2 regions of the Arthrobacter ginsengisoli genome follow, and region 1 is predicted to be linked to the other one. Evidence: riboswitches for the same ligand, from Rfam matches in the RefSeq annotation. Region 1 holds a riboswitch; the other holds the start of a gene.

What was found. Region 1 has a riboswitch for S-adenosylmethionine ahead of J2X01_RS03215 (bifunctional o-acetylhomoserine/o-acetylserine sulfhydrylase). Riboswitches for the same ligand answer to the same signal wherever they lie in the genome.
Region 2: linked by a shared signal. The riboswitch ahead of J2X01_RS13680 (ABC transporter substrate-binding protein) and the one ahead of J2X01_RS03215 (bifunctional o-acetylhomoserine/o-acetylserine sulfhydrylase) in region 1 are both predicted to bind S-adenosylmethionine.

The regions. Positions count from the first base shown of each region.
Region 1 is NZ_JAVDVQ010000002.1:244,863-252,055, forward strand. Features, by position in the region: gene J2X01_RS03190 (phenylacetate--CoA ligase family protein) at 1-1,458, shown strand, start outside; gene J2X01_RS03195 (DUF2252 domain-containing protein) at 1,717-3,153, shown strand; gene J2X01_RS03200 (histidine phosphatase family protein) at 3,162-3,842, opposite strand; gene J2X01_RS03205 (CPBP family intramembrane glutamic endopeptidase) at 3,884-4,657, shown strand; gene J2X01_RS03210 (VOC family protein) at 4,770-5,408, opposite strand; SAM riboswitch class IV at 5,608-5,723, shown strand; gene J2X01_RS03215 (bifunctional o-acetylhomoserine/o-acetylserine sulfhydrylase) at 5,788-7,104, shown strand.
Region 2 is NZ_JAVDVQ010000011.1:59,168-66,360, reverse strand. Features, by position in the region: gene J2X01_RS13695 (dipeptide ABC transporter ATP-binding protein) at 1-306, opposite strand, end outside; gene J2X01_RS13690 (ABC transporter permease) at 320-1,216, opposite strand; gene J2X01_RS13685 (ABC transporter permease) at 1,235-2,194, opposite strand; gene J2X01_RS13680 (ABC transporter substrate-binding protein) at 2,201-3,862, opposite strand; SAM riboswitch class I at 3,958-4,046, opposite strand; gene J2X01_RS13675 (N-acetylglucosamine-6-phosphate deacetylase) at 4,208-5,473, opposite strand; gene J2X01_RS13670 (DUF1206 domain-containing protein) at 5,473-6,279, opposite strand; gene trmB (tRNA (guanosine(46)-N7)-methyltransferase TrmB) at 6,405-7,193, opposite strand, start outside.

The sequences.
Region 1 (7,193 bases):
GTCGTGTGGCTCGAGTCCGAACGGCGCCGCAGCCGCTTCCGCCGCCGCGCGTACCGGATCTTCTCCGTGCAGCAGCCCCTGGACCGGCTGGTGTCGGCACTCAACGACTTCGATCCGGCCCTACTGGTCGGCTACCCCAGCGCGCTCGAGCTCCTGGCCGAAGAGCAGGCAGCCGGCCGGCTGCACATCCGCCCCGTGATTGTGGAGTCCAGCGGCGAGTCCCCGGGCGACCGGGCGCGGCTGGCTGCGGCGCTGGGCGGCGAGGTCCGCAACGTCTATGCCGCCTCCGAGTTCACTCCGATCGCGCTGGAGTGCCGCCGCGGCTGGCTGCACGTCAACAGCGACTGGGTCATCCTGGAGCCGGTCGACGCCGACTACCGGCCCGCGCCTCCGGGGGAACCGTCCCACACCGTACTGTTGACGAATCTTGCCAACCTGGTACAGCCGCTGATCCGCTACGACCTCGGCGACTCCGTGCTGGCCAAGTCCGGCCCCTGCGAATGCGGCAGCCCGTTGCCCGCCATCCAGGTCGCAGGCCGCCGTGACGACGTCCTCCGGCTCCTCGGCGCCGGCGGAACCGCCGTGCGGGTCCTTCCGCTCGCGATCGGGTCCGTCGTCGACGAAACGCCGGGGCTGCACCGCAGCCAGCTGGTCCAGACCGGACCGGCGACCATCCGGCTCCGGCTCGACCCGGAACCCGGGGCCGATGCCGGTACGGTGTGGGCCGCCGCCGCCGCGAAGCTGCTGGCCTACCTCGCCGGGCTGGGACTGGGGAACGTCGACGTCGTCCGTGCGGAGGAGCCGCCGGAACAGTCCGGCCCGAGCGGGAAGTTCCGGCAGGTGATCGCCCGGCTGCCGGGCTGGTCCGGCTGTCCTCGATCTGGGCCGTCACCGCTGGAGGAGCCGTCACCCCCGGAGGATGAGGTGCGGGAGGAAGATGATCGGTACCGTAAAAGCGCCACGACACGACTGCGTCGACCGGTGGGCCGGCGGCAGCACCTTCAACGGAAAGCGGTCGGCATCATGAGCACTGTCAATCAACCCGTCGCATCGACTGGCTGGGCCGGGTGGGCCAAATTCGCCGGAATCATTATACTCGTCAACGGCATCTTCAGCGGTATCCAAGGTGTCGTCGCGCTAACCGGATCCGACACGTACTATCTCGTGGCTCGCGGCAGCCTTTTCCTCTTCGATGTGACCGCGTGGGGCTGGTGGAATCTGTTCATCGGAGTGTTCCTAATCTTCACCGCCCTGGCGATCCTGACCGGCGCAACGTGGGCGCGCGTCGTCGGTGTCGTCCTGGCGATCCTCAGCGCGGTCGTTCAATTGCTTCTCGTGCCCGTGCAGCCGTGGTGGTCGCTCATCGTCATCGCCATCGACGTGCTCATCATCTACGCCCTCATCGCCCACGGCGATGAGCTCCGGACCGAAAAGTCCCCGCAGAAAGCCAACCCCTAGCTGGCAACGCACACTCGCCACTCCCGGCAGGCCGGCCCCCGCCGCACGGCCTGATCCGGTCGCCCTGCTGCAGCAGCGCGTTGACGATTGGCAGCAGCGGGGCCACAATCGCATTGTTGATGGTCGCACGGTATGTACCGAGGCAGCCATTCCGATTGGGCACTGAATCAAGGCGCGTTTTGCGCGCTCAGCACGGACTGACCCCGGGGCTCCTGGTGCCGGTGGCGGTACCCTGACGTAAGTGGGAGGTCGCCGATAATGGCCACGACCAAAGTCAAGCACCCGAGCGTTGAGGAACGTGTCGACAAGGGCAAGAAATACCGGAAAAAGGCGCCCGTCTCCAGCCACACCGGCTGGGTTCCTGCGCCCGACCGCCCCGATCCGGTCGCGCTGCTCGAGGAACAGAATCTCACCCGGGAACAGGACCTGGTGCCGGTGCGTCACGGCCGGATGCTGGTCTCACCGTTCACGTTCTATCGGGGTGCGGCCAAAATCATGGCCGCAGATCTGAAAGACACACCGCGGGCCGGCCTGGTGGTCCAGCTGTGCGGCGACGCCCACCTGTCCAACTTCGGAGTCTTCGCCTCGCCAGAGCGAAACCTGTTGTTCGACCTGAACGACTTCGACGAGACACTCCCCGGCCCGTTCGAGTATGACGTCAAGAGGATGGCCGCGAGTTTCACGATCGCCGCGCGGAACAACGCGTTCACCAAGGAACAAACGCGCGACGCGACTCTCACCGCGGTGCGCGCCTACCGCGAAGCGATGGCCGAGTTCGCGCAAATGCGCACCCTGGACATCTGGTACGCCCGCCTGTCCGAGGAGCAACTGATGGAGGCCATCGATCTCGCCGTGGCAACCCAGAAGGGGAAGGCCCTCAAAAAGGCTGCCCAGGGTATGGTCAAGACGGCCCGGCAGAACGTTGCTAAGGCCCACACCCGGGACAGCCTGCAGGCACTCTCCAAGCTCGCCGAACTCGTCGACGGGAAGTACCGGATTGTCAGTCAACCACCGATCGTCATCCCAGCACGGGAGCTGGGTGAATCATTCGGCATGTCTGCAGATGAGCTTCAGCACGCGGTTCGTGAGCTGCTCCGTTCCTACCGGACCAACCTGCCAGACGACCGACGTCTCCTGCTGGAGCGCTTCGAAGTCATCGACGTCGCCCGCAAGGTCGTGGGCGTCGGCAGTGTCGGCACGCGGGCGTTCATCGCCTTGCTCCAGGGCCGCGATCAAGAGGATCCCCTGTTCCTCCAGGTCAAGGAGGCCACGAAATCCGTGCTCGAGGACCACTTGCCGAAGAGCAAGTTCAAGCAGCCGGGCGAGCGCGTGGTGCAGGGGCAGCGGATGATGCAGGCCGCGAGCGACATCTTCCTGGGGTGGACCAAAGGGGTGCAGGACAACCGGTACCTGTACTGGCGCCAACTGCGTGACATGAAGGGTTCAGCCGTTGTCGAAGGGATGAAACCGCTCGGCATGACCTTCTATGCCAACGCCTGCGGATGGACGCTGGCGCGCGCGCACGCCCGGTCCGGTGACCCGGTCGCGATCGCCGCCTACCTCGGCAAGAGCGACAAGTTCGAGCGCTCCATCACCGACTTCTCCGAGCGTTACGCCGACCAGAACGAACAGGACTACGAGGCGTTCGCCGAGGCCGTTCGTTCAGGCCGGTTGGAGGCAGCCGAAGACGTTTAGGCAGGCAGCTAGAAAAACATCGGCGGGGCGTCCAGTACGGTCTCATCCACGCGCCGGGCCTCCCACTGGCTGAACGGTTTGTCCAGCTCGTACTTGCCGTTCTCGGTGCGGTGCAGGGTACGGACCTCGGCGTTGTCCGGATTGTTGAGGGACTCGAAGTACTCCACCGACCAGTGGAACCAGCGCATGCAGAACAGCCGCATGGTCAGCCCGTGGGTGACAAACAACGCGTTGGGGGCGTAGTCGGGTCTCGACCAGTGCCGGTGCAGGGTCTCCATGAACGAGGAGATCCGGTCATAGACGTCGGAGCCGGACTCGCCTTCCCGGAAGCGGTAGAAGAAGTGGCCGTAAGCGTTGCGTAGTTCCTTCTGGTCCTCGATCTCGCCGGCGATCTGGAAGTTGGCCCAGTCCTGCTCCCGCAGCCGCGGTTCCTCGATCACGCGCTCGACCAGCGGGCCGAGGTTGAGCGCCTCCAGGGTCTGGTAGGCACGCAGGTAGGGGGAAACATACACGCAGACCTGCCGGCCGTCCAGCAGCCGGCGGACCTGCTCGCCGGCGGCCCGGGCCTGTTCCAGGCCGAGTTCGGTCAACGGGATCCGGTAATCAGGTACCCGGTTGTAGATCGAAGTGTCGGCGTTGGCGGCGGACTGGCCGTGCCGGATCATGATGATTTTCCCGGGCGCACTCATAAACCCCAAGCATAAGCGGCAACTCCGGGCAAGATAGGAACATGCTCGTTCCCGCCCGCCGCCGCCTGAAGCTGGAAGTCTGGATTGTCCTGGGCCTGTCCCTGGGGCAGTCCGCTGTGTACTCGGTCGTCCAGCTGCTGGACAAGATGACCCGGGCGCCGCTGGCGGAGGGCACGTCCACGCTGAACCGGTCGCAAAGCCCCCGGGAATACTTTGATCTCACCTACCAGCTGCTGGATATCTTCTTCGCCCTCGTGCCGGTAGTCCTTGCGCTGTATTTCCTGACCGAACACCGGCCAGCCGGAGTGTCCGGCCGGCCCGTCACGGCGTTCCAGAAACTGGGGCTCAATTTTGCCCGCCCCGGCAGGGACCTGCTCCAGGGGTTCGGCCTGGCGGCGCTGATCGGAATCCCCTCGCTCGGCCTCTACGCCGCCGGCCGGACGCTCGGCATCACGACGGCGATCATCCCCAGCGCACTGGACGCGTACTGGTGGACGGTGCCGGTGCTGGTCCTCTCCGCCATCCGGCATGGGATCGTGGAGGAAGTGATTGTGGTCGGCTACCTGCTGGACCGCCTCGGTAAATTTGGCTGGAGCCTGCCGCTGGCCATCTTCACGAGTGCCATGCTGCGCGGCAGCTACCACCTCTACCAGGGCTTCGGTCCGTTCATCGGAAACGCCATCATGGGCGTCATCTTCGCGCTGGCCTACACCCGGACCCGGCGCCTGATGCCGCTGGTGATCGCCCACGCCGTGCTGGATATCGTGGCGTTCGTCGGCTTCAGCCTCTTCGGCAAGGCCATCGGCCTGGGCTGAGCCGGTGCGGCCGATGCGGCCGGCCGGCAGGCGTTAAAAAGTTTCGGCCGCCATCGGTGGGTGACGTCATTGGCACCCGCTGATGGCGGCCGAAGTGTTGGGCGGTGAATCGTCAGATGGTGACGGCTCCGGTGGTGGTCTCGAACGTGACGGAGAGGATGCCGGGGGTCCCGCGGGGAGCGAGCCAGTTCACGGCCACGTCTTCCAGCGGCTTTTCGACCGGCACACCGAGCCATTCGGTGACGCGTTCTGCGGAGCCTGCGATCGTGAGGGCAGACATCTTGACGTTGCTCTCGTAGGCCTTCGACGGGTGGAGTTCCGGATCGCCTTCCCACTTGAGCATGTACGGGACCTGGGGATCGGCGATGAGCCCAAGGATTCCGATCTGCTTCCAGACCAGTTCGCGGCCGTCGGGGAACTTGCGGTTGCCGTTGACGGCAGCGCGGCCGAGCCGCTCCTCGAACGGGGCCAGGTCGTCCACTTCGACGCACCAGCCCATCCAGCCGCCGCCGGCTTCGGACCGGGCGCGGACGGCCTGGCCGAAGGGTGCCTTGTCCGAGGCCGGGTGGTTCAGGACCTCCACGACCTCGAGGTACTTGTGGCCCGCGAGCGGGATAATCATGTTGCGGGTCCCGAATCGGGGGTGTACTCCGCCCTTCACGGCTTCGACGCCGAGGGCAGACGCAATTCGTTTGGTGGTGGCAGCGAGGCCATCTTGTTCACAGGCGTAAGAGACGTGATCCATGCGCATGCCATCATCTTGGCACTTTGTGATGCGGCTCTCAGCTTAGGGTGTCCTTACCGTGATGGGATGTCTCGTTCCACGGTTCCGACAGGGGAATTTTTCCTCGTCAACGGCGTGACCCGGCGCCGGCCCGCTCCCGGCCGTCCAACTTCATCTTCGTCACAAAGCTATTCACAGCCCTGCACCGCTTCCTAGACTGATCGCAGGTCATGAGTGCCAGCGCAGAGCCCCGGCTTGCTGGCCGGCAACCCTCGTATCGCGGTGGGGTGCCCCGGGTGAAGACCTGGCCTTCCGGCGCCCGCCGGAGGGCAAGCGCGGCGCCAGTGCCGACCCGGGCCAAGCAGCTCCGGGTGTGCCTGTGCCCAGTCCCGTCAGGAGTGTCCCGATGTCCAATGCCTGGTCCTTCGAAACCCGCCAGATCCATGCCGGCCAGGAGCCGGACAGCGCCACCGGCGCCCGCTCGCTGCCCATCTACCAGACGACGTCGTTCGTCTTCCCCAGCGCTGAAAGCGCCGCCAACCGCTTCGCCCTGGCCGAACTGGCTCCCATTTACACCCGGATCGGCAACCCCACCCAGGACGCCGTGGAACAGCGGGTGGCCAGCCTGGAAGGCGGACTCGCGGCACTGCTGCTGAGCTCCGGGCAGGCAGCGGAGACCTTCGCGATCCTCAACGTCGCCGAGGCCGGCGACCATGTGGTGGCCAGCCCCAGCCTCTACGGCGGTACGTACAACCTGCTGGCGCACACCCTGAAGAAGTTCGGCATCTCCGTCACGTTTGTCGCGGACCCTGACAACCTGGCGCAGTGGCGTGACGCCGTGCAGCCCAACACCAAACTGTTCTTCGGTGAAGTCGTCTCCAACCCCCGCCAGGACGTGCTGGACATCGAGGGCATCTCGGAGGTGGCGCACGAGGCCGGTGTCCCGCTGATCGTGGACAACACGCTGTCCACCCCGTACCTGATCCGGCCCATCGAGTGGGGTGCGGACATCGTCGTGCACTCCGCCACGAAGTACCTGGGCGGCCACGGCGCGGCGATCGCGGGCGTAATTGTGGACTCCGGCAACTTCGATTTCGGCAAGGACCCGGCGCGCTTCCCCGGTTTCAACACCCCCGACCCCACCTACAACGGCCTCGTCTACGCCCGCGACCTCGGCGCGGACGGTGCACTCGGCGCCAATCTCTCCTACATCCTCAAGGCCCGCGTCCAGCTGCTGCGCGACCTCGGCTCGGCGGTCTCCCCGTTCAACGCCTTCCTCATCGCCCAGGGCATCGAAACCCTGAGCCTGCGCGTCGAGCGGCACGTCGCCAACGCCACCAGGGTGGCGCAATGGCTGGAGGCCAGGGACGACGTCGAATCCGTCGCCTACGCGGGGCTGCCCTCCAGCCCCTGGTACGAGCGCGGCCGCAAGTACGGGCCCAAGGGGACCGGCGCCGTCGTTTCCTTCAACATCGCCGGAGGAGCCGAGGCCGGAAAGCGCTTCGTTGACGCGCTGGAACTGCACTCGCACGTGGCCAACATCGGCGACGTGCGCTCCCTGGTCATCCACCCGGCGTCCACCACGCACAGCCAGCTCTCCCCGGAGCAGCAGGCTGTCGCCGGCGTGAACCCCGGTCTCGTGCGGCTCTCGGTAGGCCTCGAGCACATCGACGACATCCTTGCCGATCTTGACGCCGGATTCCGCGCGGCCAAGACCGCCTGAGCATCACCGGCGCCCGGCGCTCCGGCTTTGTTGCCCGGGCGTCGGGCCCCTCAAACGCGGGGGAGTCACACGGGCGTCACAATCTTCGC
Region 2 (7,193 bases), on a different contig from region 1:
CCGGCGGCCGCGGAACTTCTCCATTGCGCGTTCGGAAAGGCCGGCCAGATCAACGCCGTCGAAGAGGATGGATCCGGCGGAAACGGTGGCCGACTCGGGGAGCAGCCCGATGAGCGATTTGGCGAGGGTGCTTTTGCCCGACCCGGATTCGCCGACGAGGGCAACGATTTCGCCCGGTTTGAGGACGAGTCCAAGTGAGTCTGCGGCCACGATCGCCTCTGGGCCGTGGCCGTATTCGACATGTAGTCCACGCACCTCAAGCAAAGGCGCGGCGTCGCCGCTGGGTTTCACTGCGTTGATGGTCATTTGGGGCTCCTGACTAGAACCGGAAGATCTTGAGAAGTTGGCGTCCGAGTCCGGCCAAAAGAACGACCGTCAGCACGATGACCAGGCCCGGCAGGCTGGTCATCCACCACGCGCCGGCGAGGTATTGCCGCCCTTCTGAGATCAGCAACCCCCATTCCGGGGTGGGAGGAGGAGCTCCGAAGCCGAGGAAGCCGAGCCCGGAAATTGCCAGGATGGCGGCGCCGAGGTCGACGGCGAGCAGGGCGAGGACCGGGCCGCAGGAGTTCGGCAGAACATGCTTCCAGACGACGGACCAGTAGGATCCCCCGTTGAGGAATGCGGCCTCGATGTAGTCCAGGTTTCGCACGCGGAGGACTTCCGAGCGCACCACCCGGGCGAACGAGGCAATCGAGGCGATTCCCACGCCCACCCCGAGTGAGATGGGTCCGGGCGCAAACGCCGTCACGATGATCAATGAGATCAGGAACCCCGGCACTGCCAGGAGCACGTCAACGAGGCGCATGGTACTGGCATCGGCGGCGCGGCCGGCCGTCGCAGCGAAGAGGCCAAAGGCTGTTCCCACCACGACGCCGATCAGGACAGCGAGCCCCGCGGTGAGCAGCGTCTGCGAGGTGCCGTGGACGACCCTCGCATAAACGTCCCGGCCCAGGTGGTCGGTACCGAACCAGTGCCCCGAACTTGGCGGCTGGAATTTCTCCTTCGGAATGCCGCTGATGGGGTCGAAGCCGCTGAACAGGCCCGGCAGGAAGGCCCACCCTACGACAACCAGCAACGGAATGACGGTCAGCCACAGGCCCGCTGAGCGCAGGATGGTTCCGCGCTTTCCCTGGCCAGTCCGGACGGCGCCGCCGCCGGCCGGCGGCAGCGCCACCTCATGGACAGGGGCTGTTGGCAATAGCTCGAGGCTCACAGGATTCTCCGTTCGGTCTCAGGCGGTCAGTGCTCGTGGCGAGCCGTGGGCGCTGCTCTTGAGGATGCGGGGATCCAGCAGCGGGTACAGCAGGTCGACGATCAGGTTCACGGCGACGAAGGCCGAAGCCGTCAGCAGGACCAGGCCCTGGACCAGCGGGACGTCCTGGACGGTGACGGCCTGAAGGACCACCGATCCCAGGCCGGAGCGGGCGAAGACGGTCTCCGTGATGACGGACCCTGCGAGCAGGGTTCCGACGGTGATACCGGCAATGGTCATGGCCGGCCCCGCCGCGTTCTTCAGTGCGTGGCGGTAGAAGATCCACGCCGGGGAGGCGCCCTTGGCCCGCAGCACGTCGATGAACGGCTGCTCGTACACGTGGGTGGTGCTCTTGAGCAGTACCTGCGCGATCGGGGCGGAAACGTGCAGGGCCAGGACGAGGACGGGAACGGCCAGCGACGCGAAGGAGCCGTCCGGGAAGAGCGACATCACACCGAGCTGGATGGACAGAAGCTGCAGCAGCACGAGCCCGAGCCAGAACACCGGAACGGCTGCGAACAACGGCGGGAGGTTGGTGATGAAACGCTTCAGTGCCGACGATCGGCTCAAGGTGGCCGCGGCAACGAGCGCCACCGCAAGAACAACGGCCAACACGAACGCGCTGGACGCCAGCGCCAAGGTGGATCCGGCAACCGCGCCGATGCGGGTCGCCACCGACTGCCCGGAGGCCAGGGAGTACCCCACGTCCCCACCGAGCAACTGCCCGAGCTGGTTGACGTACTGCACCAGCAGCGGCTGGTCATAGCCGTATTGGGCCTTCATGGCATCAATCGTTGCCGGGTCGGCCGCAGCGTCCGCCGACAGGAAGATCGTGACCGGATCGCTGGGCAGCAGCTGCACCGCAAGGAAGACGAGGGTGTACGCCAGCCAGATGACAAGGAGTGCCTGTCCGAGGCGCCGCGCAAAGTAGAGGCCCATGACGCTCTACTTGCCGGTCTTCCAGGCACCCTGGAAGACCGGTGCGGTGCCGGAGGTGAACTCGACGTGCGACCTCGCGTTGGCGCCGTAGACCTGGACTTCGTCCCAGAGAACGAGGGCCAGCGCTTGGTCGACAACCAGCGCGCGCTGTTCTTCGGCGACGAACTGCTTGTGCGTGGCGGTGCTGGTGGCGGCGCGTTCCGTGGCGAAGAGCTCGTTGAGCTGGTTGTCCGCAGTCAGTGTCTGCGTGTTGGTTGCCGGGCCGAAGACCGGCCCCAGACCGCCGTACGCGAATTGCCGGGTTCCGAAGAATTCCACGCTGGGGTCCTTCATGGCAGTCGCCAGGAACGCGTTGTCCGCCGCGCGGTTGACCAGCTTCACGCCGATCTCGCGCCACTGCTGCTCGATCAGTTCGAAAGCGGGCTTGATCACGACCGAGTTGTTTGATGACGTGACCGTGACCTCGAGCTTCTGGCCGTCCTTGGCCCGGATGCCGTCGGCGCCAACTGTCCAGCCGGCCTCCTCCAGCAGGCTCTTCGACTTCTCCGGGTTGTAGGCCAGGTCGGCGGAGAGATCAACGAAGTCAGGTGCTTCGCGGTTCAGGATGGAGCCGGCGATTTCGTAGCTGTCGGAGAGCACCGTGTCTTTCAGGGTTTGCCGGTCGATTCCGAGCTGCAGCGCCTGGCGAACCTTCGCGTCGGCGAGCTTGCCGCTGCCGATGCGCACGGCGGCCATGTTTGCCGTCAGGTCGATGCCTTTGGCCGGCAGGACCTGGTTGCCGCTCCCGGCAAGGGAAGTTTCATCGGCCGGCTGCAGGCCACGGACCAGGTCAACCTGGCCGGTCTGCACGGCCCCGGCACGGTGTGCCACCTCCGGCAGGTACTTCACAATGACTTTGTCCAGGTAGGCGGCTCCCTGGTTGGCGGCGCCTTCCGGAGCCCAGGCGTAGTCGGGCCGCTTCGCCAGGACGATTTCCTCATCGGCCTTCTCCGATTCGAAGGTGAAGGGACCCGATCCCGAGATCTTCGCGATGGCCGACTGGCCAGCGTTATCGAGCGTGAGGGTTTTCGGCGAAACGAGTCCGGCGGTGACGGAGGAAGTGGCGCGCAGGAAGTTGGCGTCGGGAGAGGACAGTGTTACTTCCACCTGGTCCTCGCCGATGACCTGTGAGGACTGGTACGTGGAGAAGTCAACGTTGGGCTGGATCTTGGCGCTCTCGATGCCTTTTCCCAGCGCCTCGAAGTTGGCCTGGACCGCCTTGGCGTCCAGCGGCGTTCCGTCACTGAAGCTCACTCCCGGGCGGATCGTGAAGGTGAACTTGGTCTGATCCTCGCTCGCGGTGAACTTGCTGGCGATCCAGGGGACCAGTTCGCCCTTCTTGGCATCGAAATAGGTCAGCCGGTCCAGCACGCTGTTCAGGACGTTGGCCTTTTCGTAGAAGCGCGCCGCCTGGGTCTGGAAGTTGTTGATGGGGGTGACTTCGGCGAACACGAACGTTCCGCCCTGCACCGGCGTTCCATCCTGGCTTTGCGCTGCCGGGGTACCGGCCGTGTTGGCGCCGCAGGCGCTCAGGGCCAAGGCCGCGGCTCCCATCAGCGTCAGCAAACGCAGCGGGCGGCGTTTTGCTTTTGCGTTCGTAGTGGCCGGGCGCGATTCGTTGGTATCCATCGTGGATCCTCTCGGTCATGACCGAGGAACTCCAGAATCACCGGTCCCCCCAGCCGACGCGGCGCGCCGGTTGGTGGAACGTGGGATCTTGGCAATCTCCATCGGTCCTGGCATTAGCACCGTGCCCGAAGGGTGGTTGCTACGGCGTCATCGAGCCAGGTCTCTCAGCCGATCTGGATGGTTGTTTATTCGCCCAGGAGGACTTTTGTCGTTGCCGCAACCGTTCCGGGTCGAGGCAAGATCCACTTTGCTGCAGAATCTTCGATTTCCCAACAATTGCGACACGTTCTGCAATAAACGATTCCCGGAGAGCCACATCACCGCCGCATGGCGTCATGAGCCTGGTCAGGTGGGGCGCACCAGGGGTTGCCCGCCGCGCAGGACCGCAACCAGCCCGAACTCCCGGTCCACCGCCAGGATGTCGGCGCGCAGGCCCGGCCGCAGGCTCCCGATCTCGGTTTCGAGGCCCAGGATTCCCGCCGGTATCAGGGTCGCAGCCTTAACGGCGTCTGCGGGTGCCACCCCGGCCTCGATGGTCCGGCGGACCACTTCGAGCAGCGTGGCCGTGCCGCCGGCGAGGGCACCGCTGCCCTTCAGCGTCGCCACGCCACCGTGCACCACGACGGCGGAGCGGCCGAGCTCGTAGTCGCCGTCGGGCAGGCCGGTCGCCGCCATCGAATCCGTGACCAGGATGATGTTGTCGGCGCCGACCAGCCCGAACACCATCCGGACGGTCTCGGGGTCGAGGTGGACGCCGTCGCCGATGAGTTCCACGGCAACGGTGCCCTCCGCCGCGAGGCGCAGGCACGCCGCCGCAGCTCCGGGGCTCCGGTGGTGCAGCGGCGGCATGCCGTTGAACAGGTGCGTCACTGTTGGACGCCGGCCGGGCGGCGTCCCCAACGACGCGCCGGAGCCGGCCGTGGGGGACCCGGCGGACGCGGTGACGGCCGTGCCGGCCCGCAGTGACTCCGCCGCGTCCGCCAGCGAGCCTGCGGTGGTGCGGGCGTCGGCGTCGGTGTGGCCCAGCGACGGTATGACACCGTTTCCGGTGAGCATGCTGACCAGCTCGCCGGCTCCGGGCAGTTCCGGCGCATACGTCATCGACTTGAGCGTGCCGCCGGCCGCGTGGAGCAGCCGGCGGAGCAACGCCGGATCGGGGTTCCGGAGCCACTGCGGGTTCTGCGCCCCGCAGCGGGCCCGGGACAGGAACGGGCCTTCGGAGTGGATGCCGGCGATGAGCCCCTCGTCCGCGAGCGGCCGCAGCACTCCGATTCCCCGGATCAGATCCTCCGCCGACGCCGTCACGAGGCTGGCCAGCAGCGTCGTTGTTCCGCTGCGGTGCAGGAAGCCGGCAGCGTCGCGGCACAGCCTGCTGTCGCCGGTGGGAAAGCCGCCGCCCGCGGCGCCGTGGCAGTGGAGGTCAACGAGCCCGGGAAAGATCGAGCTGCCCGGCGGAAGGTCGAGCTCCTCGGCGCCGCGGAAGCCGGCAGCGTTGAAGCCGCTCCGGGGCCCGGAGTAGGCGATCCTTCCGTCGGCCACCGCCACAACTGAATCAGCCGCAGCGTAGCCGTCCGAGATCAGGGTTCCGGCCAGGACATAGGCGTCCGGCATTACATCTTGGCGAGTTTGGCCCGCACCATCATGAAGATCCCGTAGCAGATCAGGCCGACGCCGACGGCGGCCAGCATGTAGATGCCGAACGGCTGGTCGCGGAGGGCCTTCAAACCGCCGTCGAGCCCGGTTGACTCCTCGGGGTGCACTTTGATGGTGGCGATGATGACCAGCAGCCCCACCAACAGCAGGGCGATGCCTTTGGCGGCGTAGCCAACGACGCCGAGGATGGTCACTGCCGAGCGCGCCCGCGGCGAGGCCGGGAGCCGGAGGTGTTTGGCGAAGGACTGCCGGAAGCCCCGGATGGCGTAGACGATTCCGGTGATCGCCACGGCGGCGCCGATGGCGAGCAGGAGCAGATAGCCTCCCGGGGCTTTCATCACGGACGCCGTGAGGTCGCTCGTGGAAGTGGTGTGGTCCTTGCCGGCGCCGTTGGCGAAGGAGTACAAGGTGATGGCGAGTCCGGCGTAGACCACCGCCTGGAGAACGGCCTTCGCCTTCTTCCCCAGTTTTTTCTTGGCCGGAAGGTGTTCAAAGTCGAAGATCGCGTCACTGGCCTGCCAGATCGCGAGTGCCACACACGCCGCGAAGGAAGTCCAGAGCAGCAGCGGCCCGGCCGGCTGCCCGGCGAGTTGCTCCACTGCCCCGCTGACATCGGCCTCGCCCTGGCCACCCATGGCAAGTCGGATCGCGACGAGTCCGATCAGCAGGTGCAGGATGCCGCTGACTGCAAACCCGGCACGGGCCACCAGCTCCAGCGGGCGGGAATTGGTGATCTCTTCCGCCGCGTCCGCGGCGTCCTTCAGTTCTCGTTTGATGGTGGATCCCTCGACTGCCTCGGTGGTTCTGCCGGGTCAGCTCCGCCCGGTTGATGCCTTTCCGTAATCGTGCCACGCGGAGCCCGCCGGGAACAGCACCATTTTGTGGCTGCCTAGCGGCGCCGGTAGCTGAGGTCGAAGATCAGCCGCCCTGCCTCGTGCGCCTTGTTCTCGAAGCTCGTCAGGATCCGTCCGTCGAACCGCGGTGCCCAGCCGCCGGTCTCATCGATGCCCTCGTTCGGACCGGTGTGTTCGGTGCTGACGGGTGCCCGGCCCTCCTTCACCGGGGCGCCGCCCACGAGGGACTCGACGCCGGATTCCCAGACCTGGGTGAGCGGGCTCTCCGCACCGCTGCGCTCCCCGTCGTGCAGGTTTTCGAAGTCGGGGGAGCCGGCGAGGACCTCGCGGACGTGGACGGCATAATTGGACCAGTCTGTGGCGATGCGCCAGATGCCGCCCGGCTTGAGGGCCCGTGCGGCGAGCTCGGCGAAGGCGGGCTGGATGAGGCGGCGCTTGTGGTGCCGGGACTTGTGCCACGGGTCCGGGAAGAAGACCCAGAGTTCCGTCACGGATCCGGCCGGCAGCATGGTGGCGAGTACCTCTGGGGCATTCGCTTCCACGACGCGGACGTTGCCCAGGCCGCGGCTGTTGATCTTGATCAGCGTGTTGGCCAGCCCCGGGGTGTAGACCTCAACGGCAAGGAAGTCCTTGTCGGGGTTCTCTTCGGCGGCGTAACAGACGGCGTCGCCGAGTCCGGAACCGATCTCCACGATCAACGGGGCCTTGCGGCCGAATTCGGCTTCGGCGTCGAAGAGGTAGTCCGGATGCACGGAGGTGTTGGCGATGTGGCGGGGGACCTCGACGGCCCACCGGTCGGAATGTTCCTCCCACGCGACCTGCCG